Regions from separate parts of the Cupriavidus nantongensis genome, predicted to be linked through region 1. Evidence: predicted binding sites of a transcription regulator. Region 1 holds the regulator's gene; each other region holds the start of a gene.
The links. The regulator HrcA, encoded in region 1, represses chaperone genes, less so after heat shock. The targets are predictions, from matches to a motif close to TTAGCACTCNNNNNNNNNGAGTGCTAA.
Positions count from the first base shown of each region.

Region 2: the regulator HrcA is predicted to act here: its motif matches at 1,711-1,737, upstream of rpoH (RNA polymerase sigma factor RpoH).
Region 3: the regulator HrcA is predicted to act here: its motif matches at 2,003-2,029, upstream of groES (co-chaperone GroES).

Region 1 covers NZ_CP014844.1:1,452,742-1,456,017, forward strand. The annotation lists gene recN (DNA repair protein RecN) at 1-126, opposite strand, end outside; gene A2G96_RS06685 (NAD kinase) at 194-1,111, opposite strand; gene hrcA (heat-inducible transcriptional repressor HrcA) at 1,238-2,272, shown strand; gene hemH (ferrochelatase) at 2,355-3,276, shown strand, end outside.
Region 2 covers NZ_CP014844.1:638,077-641,352, forward strand. The annotation lists gene A2G96_RS02895 (SCO family protein) at 1-601, shown strand, start outside; gene rpoH (RNA polymerase sigma factor RpoH) at 704-1,630, opposite strand; gene A2G96_RS02905 (pirin family protein) at 1,973-2,848, shown strand; gene ybiB (DNA-binding protein YbiB) at 2,868-3,276, opposite strand, start outside.
Region 3 covers NZ_CP014844.1:1,022,505-1,025,780, reverse strand. The annotation lists gene groL (chaperonin GroEL) at 1-1,571, opposite strand, end outside; gene groES (co-chaperone GroES) at 1,619-1,909, opposite strand; gene ycaC (isochorismate family cysteine hydrolase YcaC) at 2,155-2,781, opposite strand; gene A2G96_RS04640 (Bug family tripartite tricarboxylate transporter substrate binding protein) at 2,864-3,276, opposite strand, start outside.

The DNA.
Region 1 (3,276 bases):
CAGGGCGTCGATCAGGATCGACTTGCCGGCGCCGGTCTCGCCGGTGAACACGGTAAAGCCGGAGGCGAAGTCCAGGTCGAGGGTGTCGACGATGACGAAATCACGGATGGACAGGCTGCGCAGCATCGTGGCGGAGAAGGGTGGTCGGTCCGATGAACGGTCGGGCTCGGGCTGAGGGGCGGCTGGATGGCGCTCAGAGGCGGTTGTCTTCGGACGGGTATTCGTGCCAGTGCAGCTTCTTGCGCAGCGTGGCGTAGTAGTTGTAGCCCACCGGGTGCAGCAGGTTGATGGTCTTGTGCGAGCGCCGCACCACGATGCGGTCGCCCGGCAGCAGCGAGGTCAGCGACTGCATGTCGAAGTTGACGCTGGCGTCGCGCGCGCTCGCCACCTCGATCGTGACCTCGGCGTCGTGCGGCAGCACGATCGGCCGGTTCGACAGCGCATGCGGGGCGATCGGCACCAGCACCACGCCCGACAGCGTGGGATGCAGGATCGGCCCGCCGGCCGACAGCGCGTAGGCCGTCGAGCCCGTCGCGGTCGACACGATCAGGCCGTCGGAACGCTGGTTGTACATGAAGTGGCCGTCGACCGAAACCGCCAGCTCGACCATGCCGGAGATGCCGGAGCGGTTCACCACCACATCGTTAAGCGCAAGCGCGGAGAAGATGTCCATGTCGTCGCGCACCACGCGCGAGGCCAGCAGCAGCCTGGTCTCGGACTCGTAGCGGCCGTCGAGCATGTCGGGCAGCACGGTGTGCGCGTCTTCCAGCGCGATATCGGTCATGAAGCCGAGCCGCCCGTGGTTGACGCCGATCAGGGGCACGTCATAACCGGCCAGCTGGCGCGCGATGCCCAGCAGCGTGCCGTCGCCGCCCAGCACCACGGCGACGTCGGCCTGCGTGCCGATCTCTTCGGCGGACAGGGCGGGGTAGGCGGTCAGCCCGGTGGCCAGCGCGGTCTCGCGCTCGAACACCACATCCTGGCCGTTGCGCAGGATATAGGAGGCGATCTCTTCCAGCGGCCCTTCGATGCCGGCGGTGGAGTACCTGCCCACCAGGGCGACGGTCTTGAATGGAGTGCGCACGGCGCTGGCTTTGGCTGGGGCGGACATGCCGGGATTAGACCATACCGCCGTGACCGTTGTCAGCAGGCGCCGGCGGCCCATCCGACAGCCCATCTGGCGGCACATCGGGCCGGTCCGCCAGAAGGTCCAAAACTTGCGTAAAATCGGGGCATCATGGATGAACGTTCCAAAACGCTGCTCAAGACCCTGATCGAGCGCTACATTGCCGAGGGCCAGCCGGTCGGTTCCCGCACCCTGTCCAAGTACTCGGGGCTGGACCTGTCGCCGGCGACGATACGCAATGTGATGTCCGATCTCGAGGAAATGGGTTTTATCGCCAGCCCGCACACGTCGGCAGGCCGCATCCCGACGCCGCGCGGCTACCGGCTGTTCGTCGACTCGATGCTGACCGCCAAGCCGCTCGAGCGCAACGCCGACCTGGCCGAGCTGACCGGGCAGATCCAGGACCAGCTGGGCGGCCAGCAGCTGGGCCCGCAGCGGATGATCACCGCGGCGGCGCGCACGCTGTCCAACCTGTCGCACTTTGCCGGCGTGGTGATGACGCCGCGCCGCGCGCAGGCGTTCCGGCAGATCGAGTTCATGCGGCTGTCGGACAAGCGCATCCTGCTGATCATCGTCAGCCCCGAGGGCGACGTGCAGAACCGCATCATCCAGACCGAACTCCCCTACACGCCGGCGCAGCTGATCGAGGCCGCCAATTTCTTCAACTCGCACTATGCCGGCATGAGCTTCGACACCGTGCGCAGCCACTTGCGGCTTGAGCTGCAGGACCTGCGCCGCGACATGTCGCAGCTGATGCAGGCCGCGGTCGAGGCCGGCAGCACCGCCGAGGACGAGGACGACGACCACGTCTATATCAGCGGCGAGCGCAAGCTGCTCGAAGTCGACGACCTGGCTTCGAGCATGGACAAGCTGCGGAGGCTGTTCGACGTGTTCGAGCACAAGACCAGCCTGCTGCAGCTGCTGGACGTGTCCAGCCATGCGCAGGGCGTGCAGATCTTTATCGGCGGCGAAAGCCAGCTGGTGCCGATCGAAGACATGGCGGTGATCACCGCGCCGTACGAGGTCGACGGGCAGATCGTCGGCACGCTGGGGGTGATCGGCCCCACGCGCATGGCCTACGAGCGCGTGATCCCGATCGTCGACATTACCGCGCGGCTGCTGTCGAGCGCGCTGAGCCAGAACTAGTGGTCCGGCGTTCCGCTCTGAGCGGCGGCACCATCCCCGCCGGGCCCGCCCCGTCCCGGCATCGCGCCACCCCGGAAGCGACATGACGTTTTCTCCCGAACCGGCCTACCAGCACGGCCAGGCGCCGCGCACGGCGATCCTGCTGGTCAACCTGGGCACCCCCGATGCCCCCACGCCCAAGGCGGTGGGGCGCTACCTGAAGCAATTCCTGTCCGATCCGCGCGTGGTCGAGATCCCGCGCGCGGCGTGGCTGCCGCTGCTGTACGGCGTGATCCTGCCGCTGCGCTCGCGCGCGTCGGCGCTCAAGTACGAATCGATCTGGCTGCGCGAGGCCCATATGACGGGCTCGCCGCTGCTGGTCTACAGCGAGCGCCAGGCGCACGCGCTGCAGCGGCTGCTGCACCAGAACGGCCACGACGTGACGGTGGCGTGCGCGATGCGCTACGGCAACCCGTCGATCGCCTCGGTGATGGAAGCGCTGCGCCGCCAGGGTTGCGAGCAGGTGCTGGTGCTGCCGATGTATCCGCAGTACTCGGGCACCACCACGGCCACCGCTTTCGACGAAGTGTTCCGGGTGATGGGCCAGTGGCGCAACCAGCCGGAGCTGCGGCTGGTCAAGCATTTCCATGACCATCCAGCGTATATCGCGGCGCTGCAGCAGCAGGTCGGCGCGTACTGGGCCCAGCATGGCATGCCGGATTTCGGCCGGGGCGACAAGCTGATCCTGTCGTTCCACGGCGTGCCGCGGCGCACGCTGGAACTGGGCGATCCCTACCACTGCGAGTGCGTGAAGACCGGCCGCCTGCTGGGCGAGGCACTGGGCCTGCAGCCGGGGCAGTACCAGGTGACGTTCCAGTCGCGCTTCGGCAAGGCCGAGTGGCTGCAGCCCTATACCGCGCCCACGCTGGCGGAACTGGGCAAGGTCGGCGCCGGGCGCGTCGACGTGTTCTGCCCGGGCTTTCCGGCCGACTGCATCGAAACGCTGGAAGAAATCGCCATGGAAG
Region 2 (3,276 bases), 810 kb from region 1:
TTCCGGCCTGTTTGCCGCCTTCCGCCGCTTTTCCCTGCTGGCCGCGCTGGCCCTGGCCGTCGCCGCGTGCGGACAGCAGAAGGCGTCGTTCCGCAATGTCGATATCACCGGCGCCGCCGACTTCGGCAAGGACTTCTCGCTGACCGACCATACCGGCAAGGTGCGCACGCTGGCCGACTACAAGGGCAAGGCGGTGGTGATGTTCTTCGGCTACACCCACTGCCCGGACGTCTGCCCCACCACCATGGCCGAGCTGAAAGCGGTGATGGAGAAGCTGGGGCCGGACGCGGACCGCGTGCAGGTGCTGTTCGTCACGGTCGACCCGGAACGCGATACGCAGGCGCTGCTGGCGCAATACGTGCCTGCCTTCGATCCCCGCTTCGTCGGGCTGCGCCCGGCCGACGAGGCCGCGCTGCAGAAGCTGGCCAAGGACTTCAAGGTGTTCTACGCCAAGGTGCCGGGCAGCTCACCCAACAACTACACCGTCGATCACTCGGCCGGCAGCTATGTGTTCGATCCGCAGGGCAAGCTGCGGCTGTTTATCCGCCACGGCCAGGGTCCGGAGCCCATCGCGCACGACCTGAAACAGCTGTTGTCCTGATGCAGCCGGGGCGAAGGGTGCGGCATAACGTCGCACCAACGCTCCGCGGGCAACAAAAAAGGCCGGTCCATGGACCGGCCTTTTGCATGGTTGCGGTGAGGATCAGGCGAATGCCTGCAGCGCGCCCTTCATCTTCTTCATCGCCGCCGCCTCGATCTGGCGGATGCGCTCGGCCGACACGCCGAACTCGTCGGCCAGCTCATGCAGCGTGGCGCCGCCCGAGCCGTCGTCCTCGACGTTGAGCCAGCGTGCCTCGATGATGCGGCGGCTGCGTTCGTCGAGCTTGCCCAGCGCTTCTTCCAGCCCCTCGACCTGCATCCGGTCGTGGCGCTTGGCTTCCATCACGCGGGTCGGCTCGTTGTGGTTGTCGGCCAGGTAGGCGATGGGGGCGAATTCCTCTTCGCCGTCGTCGACCTGCCCTTCGAGCGCCAGGTCGCCGCCCGACAGGCGGGTTTCCATCTCCATCACTTCTTCGGGCTTGACGTTCAGCTCGCGCGCGACGGCCTCGACCTGTTCCGGCGTAAAGGTGTGGCCGCCCTGCTTGTGGCTGCGCAGGTTGAAGAACAGCTTGCGCTGGGCCTTGGTGGTGGCCACCTTGACCATGCGCCAGTTCTTCAGCACGTATTCATGGATTTCGGCCTTGATCCAGTGCATCGCGTACGACACCAGCCGCACGCCCTGGTCCGGATCGAAACGCTTCACCGCCTTCATCAGCCCGATATTGCCTTCCTGGATCAGGTCGGCGTGGGGCAGGCCGTAGCCGAGGTACTGGCGGGCGATCGACACCACCAGCCGCAGGTGCGACATCACCAGGCGGCGCGCCGCGTCGACGGAATCGTGGTCGCGCAGTTCGCGCGCGAGGCGTTGCTCTTCCTCTGCGGTCAGCAGCGGAATACGGTGGACAGCCTGGATATAGCTGTCGAGGTTGCCCACGGTCGCCGGAAAGGTCAGCGCAAAGCTGCCCGTGTTCCGGGGCACCGTCGGCAGACGGTTATTCAGGGTTTGGTCGGCAGACAAGACTGCGTTCACTCAATGGCTCCTTTCGCGTCCGGCGGTTTGGTTGCCGGTGCGCCGCGGTCCCTGGGGAATCGGCGGCACTGCAACACATCTTAGCACTCTGGCCGGGTGAGTGCTAATTGGAGTTCCGATGGCCTTGATAGTTCCCGGGTATCGCTTCATCTAATCGAATAGCCAGGGAGATCGTAAAGAGACGGCAACGATACCGCTGCCACCGGGCACTGTAGTTAGAGCGCAGGCTGCCACCGGGGTTCTGCCCGGCGCTGCAATGCTCTGTTCCAGCAGCGGCTACACTCGACCGGCGGGCGGCGCACTGGCATGCTTGCGAGCCTCTCTTATCGGATCGGAGGATTTATGTCTGCTATCGAACACTTGCTCAAGCCGCATGTGCGCGACCTGGGCGATTTCACCGTGCGCCGGCTGCTGCCGGCCGCGGCAACCCAGACCGTCGGGCCGTTTATCTTCTTTGACCATATGGGACCGGTGCAGCTGCCGCCCGGCCAGGGCGCCGATGTGCGCCCGCATCCTCATATCGGCCTGGCCACGGTCACCTACCTGTTCGAGGGCGAGATCATCCATCGCGACAGCCTTGGCAGCGACCAGGCGATCCGCCCCGGCGACGTCAACTGGATGACCGCCGGCCATGGCATCGTGCACTCGGAGCGTTCGCCCCAGCATGTGCGCCCGGAGGGCGCGCGCCTGCATGGCATCCAGACCTGGGTCGCGCTGCCGCAGCAGCACGAGGGCGCCGAGCCGTCGTTCTTCCACCATCCCGCGGCGACGCTGCCGCGTATCGAGCGGCCCGGCCTGCGCATGGTGGTGATTGCCGGCGATGCGTTCGGCCAGACCTCGCCGGTCAAGGTCTTCAGCCGCACGCTGTACGTGGCGATCGAGCTGGACGCGGGCGCCAGCGTGGAGATTCCCGCCGACCACGCCGAGCGCGGCATCTATCCGGTCGACGGCGCGGTCTCGCTCGACGGCGAGCCGCTGCCGGCCGAGCACATGGTGGTGCTGACGCCGGGCCAGCCGGCAACGCTGACGGCGACGGCGCCGTCGCGGGTGATGCTGCTGGGCGGCGACCCGACCGACGGCCACCGCTTTATCTACTGGAATTTCGTCGCCAGCAGCAAGCTGGCGATCGAGGCCGCGGCCCAGCGCTGGGAGGACGACCAGTTCCCGCACGTGCCGGGCGAGACCGAGCGCATTCCGCTGCCCCCGCGCAAGCCCTGACGGTTGTCGCCAGGCCGGCTCAGACCGGGCTGGCCCAGGTCACGCGCGTGCCCTGGCGCAGGCATTCGCGGATGGCCTCGATCTGGATGGTGATGGGCGCCGGCACCGGCACCGCGCCATCGAGCACGCGCCGGATCCAGGCCACGGTCAGGCCGGCATCGCTGCCCGGCGGCAGCTCCGGCACGTCGCCGATCGAGCCTCCGGCCTGGCCCACCAGCGTCTGCTGGTGGCCTTCATGCAGCCAGTCGATGCGGCCGCTGCGCCGGGCGTCGGCCACCACCTCGCCCTCGGTGCCGCGCGCCAGCAGCACGTTGGCGGGCTCGTGCGAGAAGTAGTCGGTCAGCGTCTCGCGGTATTCGGGGTGCGTGTAGCTGTACAGCCGCAGGCCTTCGGCGGGCGTGTGCTCGCCCACCGGCTGCAGCATCTTG
Region 3 (3,276 bases), 430 kb from region 1:
GTTTCGGCCACGGCGCAGTCGGTGGTCAGCATCAGCGAAGCCACCGAAGCGGCGTTCTGCAGTGCGGTGCGGGTGACCTTGGTCGGGTCCAGCACGCCCATTTCGACCAGGTCGCCGTACTCGCCCGAAGCGGCGTTGTAGCCGTAGTTGCCCTTGCCTTCGATCACCTTGGCAACGACCACCGAAGCTTCTTCACCGGCGTTCAGCACGATCTGGCGCAGCGGCTCTTCCATCGCGCGCAGCACGATCTTGATACCGGCGTTCTGGTCGGCGTTGTCGCCTTGCAGGGCCGAGATCGCGGCGCGGGCGCGCAGCAGGGCAACACCACCGCCGGGGACGATGCCTTCTTCCACCGCAGCGCGGGTGGCGTGCAGGGCGTCTTCCACGCGGGCCTTCTTTTCCTTCATTTCGACTTCGGTGGCAGCACCAACCTTGATCACGGCAACACCGCCGGCCAGCTTGGCCACGCGCTCTTGCAGCTTTTCACGGTCGTAGTCCGAGGTCGCTTCTTCGATCTGGGCGCGGATCTGCTTCACGCGGCCTTCGATGCCAGCAGCGTCACCGGCGCCATCGATGATGATGGTGTTTTCCTTGCCGATCTCGATGCGCTTGGCCTGGCCCAGGTCGTTCAGGGTCGCCTTTTCCAGCGTCAGGCCGACTTCCTCGGCGATCACGGTGCCGCCGGTCAGGATGGCGATGTCTTCCAGCATGGCCTTGCGGCGGTCGCCGAAGCCCGGGGCCTTGACGGCGGCGGTCTTCAGGATGCCACGGATGTTGTTGACCACCAAGGTCGCCAGGGCTTCGCCCTCGACGTCTTCAGCGATGATCAGCAGCGGACGGCCGGCCTTGGCCACTTGCTCCAGCACCGGCAGCAGGTCGCGGATGTTGCTGATCTTCTTGTCGAACAGCAGCACGAACGGGTTGTCCAGGGCAACAACCTGCTTTTCCGGGTTGTTGATGAAGTACGGCGACAGGTAGCCGCGGTCGAACTGCATGCCTTCCACGACTTCCAGCTCGTCGGCCAGCGACTTGCCGTCTTCGACGGTGATCACGCCTTCCTTGCCGACCTTGTCCATGGCTTCGGCGATGCGCTCGCCGATCGAGGCGTCGCTGTTGGCCGAGATCGCGCCAACCTGGGCGATTTCCTTGCTGGTGGTGGTGGGCTTGCTGATCTTCTTCAGCTCTTCTACGGCGGCGCCGACAGCCTTGTCGATGCCGCGCTTCAGGTCCATCGGGTTCATGCCGGCGGCAACGAACTTCATGCCTTCGCGCACGATCGACTGGGCCAGCACGGTTGCGGTGGTGGTACCGTCACCGGCGTTGTCGCTGGTCTTGGAAGCCACTTCCTTGACCATCTGGGCGCCCATGTTCTGCAACTTGTCCTTCAGCTCGATTTCCTTGGCCACGGACACGCCGTCCTTGGTCACGGTCGGGCCGCCGAAGCTGCGCTCCAGCACCACGTTGCGGCCCTTCGGGCCCAGCGTCACCTTGACTGCGTTGGCGAGGATGTTCACGCCTTCGACCATCTTGGCACGGGCGGCGTCGCCGAACACTACGTCTTTTGCTGCCATGTTCTGAATCTCCTGAAATCTGTACGGGTGGGGCTACAAGTAACGGATTACTTGTTGACCACGGCCATGATGTCTTCTTCGCGCATGACCAGCAGTTCCTGGCCATCCACCTTCACGCCCTGGCCGGCATACTTGCCGAACAGCACGCGATCGCCGACCTTGACGTCCAGGGCGATGTTGTTGCCCTTGTCATCCTTCTTGCCGGGACCGATTGCCAGCACTTCGCCTTGATCGGGCTTCTCGGCAGCGTTGTCGGGAATCACGATACCGGACGCGGTCTTGGTTTCGTTGTCCAGACGCTTCACGATCACGCGGTCGTGCAGAGGACGCAGATTCATACGGACTCCTAGATACAAAGTGAGTTTTTGATCACAAATCGGCCGGCTACCGAGGCAACGGCCGTCAGAAATGTTCAGGTGTCGCAGAGGCTGTTAGCACTCACCCCTGACGAGTGCTAATTATAGGGACGGGGTAGGGGCATTTCAAGACTGGCGCTGGATGCGGGTTTTCCCGGAGGACGGGCGCAGCGCACATGGAGATCCGGCGCCGAGGATGGCGCCGGTTGCCGATGGCTGGCGTGATGCTATTTGGCGCTCTTCACCGTCGTGTACGCGGTAATCAGGTTCCGGTAGTCGGGAATATGGTTGGAGAACAAGGTCCCCAGCCCCTCGATGTCGTTGCGCCAGTCGCGATGAAGCTCGCAGGCAACGCCGAACCAAGTCATCAGCTGGGCGCCGGCCTCGGCCATGCGGTGCCACGCGGATTCGCGCGTCACCTCATTGAAGGTACCGGATGCATCGGTCACCACGAACACATCGTAGCCCTCTTCGATCGCCGACAATGCCGGAAACGCCACGCAGACTTCTGTCACCACCCCGGCGATCAGCAGTTGCTTCTTGCCGGTTGCCTTCACCGCCTTGACGAAGTCTTCGTTGTCCCACGCATTGATCTGCCCGGGGCGCGGAATAAACGGCGCATCGGGGAACATGGCCTTGAGCTCCGGCACCAGCGGCCCGTTGGGTCCGTCCTCGAAGCTGGTGGTCAGGATCGTCGGCAGCTTGAAATACTTGGCCAGATCCGCCATGGCGAGAACGTTGTTCTTGAACTTGTCCGGCTCGATGTCGCGCACCAGCGACAGCAGGCCGGCCTGATGATCCACCATCAGCACCGCTGCCTGGCTCTTGTCCAGACGCTTGTAGGTCTTGCTCATCTTCCGCTCCTGTGAATGCGCGTCCGGTTTCGTTGGACACGCGTGGTGAAAATCCTGTGCAATCGGCATTGCCTACGGGCTCCTACTCGACCTTTACCCCCGACAACGCCACCACCTTGCGCATCTGCTGCGTCTGCGTTTCGATATAGCGGGCAAACTGTTCCGGAGTCAGCTTCATCGGCACCATTCCCTGCGCCGCAAAGTGCTTCTCCACGAAATCCTGTTCGTCGAGGATCTCGCGGATGGTGGCATTGAGCTTGTCGACCACTGCGCGCGGCACCTTGGCCGGCGCCAGCACGCCGTAGACCGCCGAGATGTTCATCTCCTTGTAGCCGGCCTCTTCGAAGGTCGGAACCTGCGGCAATGCGCGCGTGCGCTTGTCGCCGCTGACTGCCAGCACCTTGAGTTTCTTCGCCGCGACGAAGCTCTGGATTGTCGGCAGCGCCGGGAAGGTCATCAGGATCTGCCCGCCGACCACATCGGCCACCGCGGGCG